One region of the Vagococcus sp. WN80Y genome, then DNA from elsewhere that is predicted to be linked to it. Evidence: predicted binding sites of a transcription regulator. Region 1 holds the regulator's gene; the other holds the start of a gene.

What was found. The regulator LexA, encoded in region 1, represses DNA repair genes until DNA is damaged. The targets are predictions, from matches to a motif close to CNAACANNTGTTNG.
Region 2: the regulator LexA is predicted to act here: its motif matches at 1,572-1,585, upstream of AC5KOD_RS02320 (Y-family DNA polymerase).

Annotation. Positions count from the first base shown of each region.
Region 1 covers NZ_JCAQHY010000001.1:266,371-269,539, forward strand. The annotation lists gene AC5KOD_RS01330 (nucleoid-associated protein) at 1-518, shown strand, start outside; gene AC5KOD_RS01335 (L,D-transpeptidase) at 624-1,274, shown strand; gene AC5KOD_RS01340 (hypothetical protein) at 1,385-1,588, opposite strand; gene lexA (transcriptional repressor LexA) at 1,758-2,378, opposite strand; gene AC5KOD_RS01350 (DUF896 family protein) at 2,622-2,870, shown strand; partial or broken gene AC5KOD_RS01355 (thiamine pyrophosphate-binding protein) at 3,050-3,169, shown strand.
Region 2 covers NZ_JCAQHY010000007.1:157,769-160,937, forward strand. The annotation lists gene AC5KOD_RS02310 (DUF1827 family protein) at 193-504, shown strand; gene AC5KOD_RS02315 (class I SAM-dependent methyltransferase) at 566-1,327, opposite strand; gene AC5KOD_RS02320 (Y-family DNA polymerase) at 1,644-2,945, shown strand; gene AC5KOD_RS02325 (hypothetical protein) at 2,942-3,169, shown strand, end outside.

The sequences.
Region 1 (3,169 bases):
CCAAAAAAACGTTTGATTTAGTAGAAAAGAAATACAAGTTTGATGGTCGCAAAGTAGAGTATTTTTCTAGTATTTTGTTAAAAACAGAAGCAACACCGACAGTCCAAGATAATATCAAAATTGTTAAAAAGGCTGTTAAGGAAATTGCTGATAAGTATAATGAAGAAAAGTACGTCAGCATGTCAAACATTCAACAAGCAGTTTATGAGAGTATTGAAGAAGATGGAAAAATTAGTAATGAAAAAATTGCTGAAAGAGTGTTTGAGAATAATATCTCAGCTAAAGCAGAATATATCGAGCGAGTAGAACGAACAAATTTTGAGGAAGATATTCCGATTAATGTGCCGAAATATGAAAAAAAATACAGTAAACAAAAGCTCAAATTAGCTAATGGGATTGAAATGATTATCCCTGTTGAGGTCTATAAAAATAAAGAATTAATTGAGTTTATTAATAATCCTGATGGCACAATTTCGGTTATGATTAAAAATGTGGATGAAATTATTAATAAATTTTAGACGGAGATAGAGCGAAGCTATAAAATCTTTGACGCTAAAAACAAGCTGTGTTAAGGTGAAATTAATAATAGAAAGATGTATTTTTAGTGAGTTAAGATGAAAGGAATGAACGCAGTGAAGGGGATTAAAAAAAGCTTTCTTTTAGCTGGATTGGTTTGCTTGATGATTGCTGTTGCACCGTCAGAAGTTAGTGGTGTGACAACTAAAGAGGGACGTAAGCTACCATTTGTTGGGCCTGATATTTCACTAAAAGGTCCGAAGGTTAACTCCGCTAAAGTAACGCCAACTGTGGCAGAAGAAAAGAAAGTCGATAAAGATTTGTGGAAAAAGCCAACGGGTGGAGAATATCCTAAGTTGACAGCTGATATGGTCCTTCGAATTGTGGCAAATGTGACGGATCAGCGTATTTATTTTTATGATAACGATAAACTAATTTATACGATGGTGACATCTTCTGGCTTAGCTGACGATGAGAATGCGACACCTTTAGGGGATTTTGAGATTCAGGAAATTCGAGGTGAAAGCTTTTTTAATGCTGAGTTAGGCGAAGGAGCACTAAATTATGTCTCGTTTAAAGATTATGGCGTTTATTTATTTCACAGTGTCCCTGTTAATGAGCAGTTAGAGATAAATGTAGCTGAAGCTGAAAAGCTAGGTAAGCGTGCTTCACATGGTTGTTTCCGCTTATCACTGCCTGATTCTAAGTGGTTTTACGATAACATCAAGGCAGGAACACCAGTTAAAGTAACCGAATGATTACTTAGGTTGAATAAACAAGTTGATTTCGTTTTTTTTATAAAAAGCAAAAAAGCTCTTCACTCAACTGTTAGGGGGATAACAGTTGAGTGAAGAGTCTTTTTAATGAATTAACGGCGATAGCTATAAGTGTGATCGCTTTGATAGTGCTGCTTACGAGTATGACGACGATAGCTTCGTTCGTCCCAAACCATGAACCATAAGAAGAATAAAGGCGTGACGATCAATAGTGCTGTCTTAATCCCTAGTGAACCCAAACAAATGCCAATAATTAAAATGAAGAATACCAACCCGATTCGACGAATACCTACCATTTATATCACCTCATATATTTTATGCGAACGTTTGTTCTTTTCTTTATTATACAAACAAACGTTCGCTTTGTAAAGAGGAAAGTGAGAAAACTTTTCAATTAAGGTAAAACGAATGAAATGGGTTATATGGGAAAAGAAAACAACCAGCAGATAAGCTGGTTGTTTGTGGTTAAATGTGATTGCGGTATAATCCAACTACTTTACCTAAAATAGAAACATTAGGTAAGATAATTGGCTCTAAGCTATCATTTTCTGGTTGAAGTCGAAAATGATCTTTTTCTTTGTAAAATCTTTTGCACGTTGCTTCATCTTCATCAGTCATAGCAATCACAATTTCTCCATTTGAAGCCGAGGCTTGTTTTTTTACAATGACTTGATCGCCATCCAAGATGCCGGCGTTAATCATACTTTCTCCCCGAATGGTTAGCATGAATAAACTATTGTCCTCATGTTTCAAATCAGGTGGGATAGGAAAGAAGTCTGATGCTTCTTCTACAGCTAAGATAGGCTCTCCAGCAGTAACTGTTCCTAAAATCGGGATAGTTGTAGGACGAATACCGATCATATCCAGTCCAATTTGAGTTAACTCAATTGCTCGTGGCTTTGTTGGGTCACGTTGTAAGAGTCCTTTTTTCTCTAGACGAGATAAGTGACCGTGAACGGTTGATGTTGATGATAGATTAACAGCAATGCCAATTTCTCTGACTGTTGGTGGATAGCCTTTTTCTTCAACTTGGCTATGGATATATTTTAAAATTTCAGATTGTCGTGTTTCATGTGCTTTTGCCATACTGATACCTCCTTAGGGCAGATTTAGTATTAATTTGAGTTTAGCATAAAAAACTTAATAAATCAAACAGATGTTCGCTTATTTTGATGGAAACATAAACTTTTTTTGATAGTAGTTTGTTTGATATAGAGGACATGCTGTGGCTAGACTATTTAGTTGTTTTTTGAATTGAAATAGTCTAGTATTAAAGGCATCGGTGGAATAAATAATAGGACACTTTAAAACTGTTTAGGAGGGAATAAAATGTTATCAAAAGATAAATTAGCTCGTATTAATGAGTTAGCCAACAAATCAAAAGGTGAAGGTTTAACACTTAACGAACAAAAGGAACAAAAAATATTAAGAGAAGAATATCTTGAAAAATTTCGTGGTGGGATGCGGAATCATATCGAGGGAATGAAAGTAGTGGATCAGGAAGGGAACGATGTAACACCTGATAAGCTAAAAGATATTCAAAAGGAAAAAGGGCTTCATAATCGTCATAATGATTAATTTTAAAGACTTTTGCTAAGATTTGGTTTATTTGCAAAAGTCTTTTTTTAATGCGTTTTAGCAGGATTTTTGATAAAAAAGCAAAACGATTTCATTTTTCAATTGCAATTTAGTCAAACAAAAGGTAAAATAACCCTATAAAGGTAAAAAAAACCTAAAATAGCAGGAGGATGATTATTTTGTTTGATAAAATCGATGAACTAGGCGTTAACTCAATCCGTACCCTAAGTATGGACGCAATTCAGAAAGCAAATTCAGGACACCCAGGCTTACCAATGGGAGCGGCACCAATGGCGTAT
Region 2 (3,169 bases), on a different contig from region 1:
GAAAAAACGAAACGTTTTCAACGATTTCAGTTACTTAGTATAAAAAGCACATTTTTTGCATAAAAATCAAGCAGATATCTTTGAGTTATTGAGGCAAAAGCGTTATACTATGCTTAAGACAATCTTATAAAGAATCAGAAAGCTTAACCTTAAGTATTCCGATTTGTAAAATGAATGTGTGAGGTGAGAGAAATGAAACTGATTGACGTCACTAATAGTTATCCTGATTTAGTCAACAAACAATTAGAAAGCACTGATGCGAACTTTATTAAAGTGTTTACGCTTGGGAAAACTTCCGTTATCTATACTGAAGCCCCTGCTCATAAAGAAATACTGATTACAAATAAACAACGTAACATCAAAAAAGATGAGGTTGAGACTGTCCTTAGACGGCTAGTAAAAGACCCCGACGACAAAGATTCTCTAAGTATTATCCAGCTAGATGGTATTGTAGAAATATCTATTCCACTCCCTTCAAAAAGTGAAACAGTTGTCGAAGCCTAGTTTTTAACTATTATGAGTCAACAAAAGACGAGAAAAGAACCTTTTCTCGTCTTTTATTGATTTAACTTTCTTTTTTTCCAACTAAAATGAAACGCTCTTCTCTGCTTTCTATGTAGCCAACCTCTTCAATTTCTTTTTGTAGTTGCCAAAGCTCCTCGACATTTTTCTCAACAGAAAAATTAGGAAATTCCCAAGGAATTGCTTTCGCATAATAAACAAATGCCCCCACATCAAAAAAATAAAAGGGCAATGACGCCTCTTCAGCCAAAAGTACCTCGAAACCATGAGTAATAAAAGCTTGACTCATCGCTTTTAAATTAACCTCGGGAAAAAGAGGTGGCATATTCGGTGTCATCAATTGAATCAACCGTTGATTATTTCCAGTTGCGACTTGCTGAGTAATAAAAATCCCACCTGGCTTTAGTACTCGGCTCACTTCTTTAATATCAAATGATTCATGCCGATTGATAACTAAATCAAACATCTGATCAGGAAAAGCTAATTGGTCATCCTCTTCAACAAATTGTACCGCTATTCCTAAGGGAACTAATTGCTTCTGTAGCAAATTAAAATTTGGTAACCAGCCCTCCGTCGCAGCAATTTGTAAATAAGGATGCTTTAAGGTCAGTAAAAACTCGCCGCCACCTGTCCCCATATCCAGCAGCATGTCTGTTAACTTTAGATGATCCTTTATCAAATTTTCATACTCCCATGGTACTTCAGACAACTTCCAACGATCGTCGAGATACGAAAAATCCCACCCTGAGAATCCTCTTTTCTCCTCTAATTGCCACATTACTTTAGCCTGTTCTTTTGTTATCATCTTTCTCTTCCTTTCTTCCTTACACTTTATCATCAGGTTAGAAGCGGAACAGAGAACCACTGACAGATTGTGACTAATGCATGATTCAACTCAGCTCAGTTCTGTCAGTTAACTCAACTGTTCCGAGAAATTACTTCGTTGTTTCACCATAATAACAATCCTTTCTATAAGGCTCTTATAATTAGTCTATCATATCCACTTGCTATTTTTCCATTTATACTTAACTATTTCTTCCTTTACAAAAAGAACATACGTTCGTATAATTAGGTATGTACAAATGTTCCTCATTACTATTTTATACTGGAGAGAGATTAAAATGAGCGATAAACGATATGATAACGAGCCTAGAAGAGAGATTTTGTGTATCGATATGAAATCATTTTATGCATCAATCGAGTGTGTTGAAAACGGATGGCCACCACTTGAGACAATGTTAGTCGTCATGAGTAACGGAGAAAACATCGGAGGCTTAATTTTAGCCTCTTCTCCTGCAGCCAAAGAACGACTCGGTATTACCAATGTTATGCGTAAATTTGATTTACCTGAGCATCCTGACTTAAAAATTGTCCCTCCTCGAATGTCTTTATACCTCAAAAGGAACATGGAGATTGCCGAAATCATTCGAAGATTTGCGGCCGATGAGGATTTTTTTTGCTACTCAGTCGATGAATTCTTTATTGATATTACCCATAGTTATCACCTCTTTGGTAAAAATGCTTATGAGGTGGCACAAATAATTAAAACCACCATTTTAACAGAATCAGGACTTTACTGCACCATTGGCATTGGTGATAATCCCTTATTAGCAAAAGTCGCCTTAGACATTGAAGCTAAGCACAATGATGACTTCATCGCAACATGGCGCTACGAAGACGTTCCTAACACTATTTGGAAAATCTCACCTATGACTGAGATGTGGGGAATTGGTCACCGAACAGCTAAAACACTAAATAAAATGGGAATCACATCGATTTATGAATTGGCTCATACAGACCAATTCCGGCTAAAAGAACGCCTGGGAATCATCGGTGAACAGCTCTGGGCACATGCTTGGGGAGTAGATCGAAGTCACTTAGCTGATCGATATCTTCCCCAAGAAAAGTCACTCAATAATTCTCAGATATTAACCAGAGATTACACCAAGCAAGACGAAATTGAAATCGTCATTCGTGAGATGGCTGATCAAGTTGCCGCTCGCTTGCGCAAGAATCATTATCAAACTGAGTGTATTCAGCTTTTTGTCGGTTTTTCAGATACTGACTCAGAGGGTAAACGACATTTTTCAAGACAGATGAAAATCCCAATGACCAATCACTCTCTAAAATTAGCTGACTATTGTTTAACTTTATTCAATCGGCATTGGCAGGGGCAAACCGTTCGCCACCTCGGAATCACCTATTCAAGTCTAGTCGAGCACACTGATATTCAGCTAGACCTTTTTACCGAAAGCAATAAACAGCTAGCAAACCACCGCTTAGATTCATTGGTTGATACTATTAGACAACGATACGGTTATGATGCTCTTCTTCATGCAAACTCATTATTGGAAGGCGGGACAGCTATTTCTCGCAGCAATTTAGTAGGTGGCCATGCTGGCGGTTTGGAGGGACTACAATGAACTCGGATGAAGCAGGCTTTTTCGATAATTATCAAGATAGAGGGATGAAAAAATGGGCTGGTTTTTATCTCTCAGAACATACTGCCATGATGGAGGCTCTTGGAGAAAAGGAAGCTCAACTAATCCCTCAAAAGCCCCAACTGTCACATAAAGAAATCAGTGAACTCTTAGAACAAGCCTTACTAAAAAATCTTCCTATTGTCATTCAAAAAAAAGACGTCACT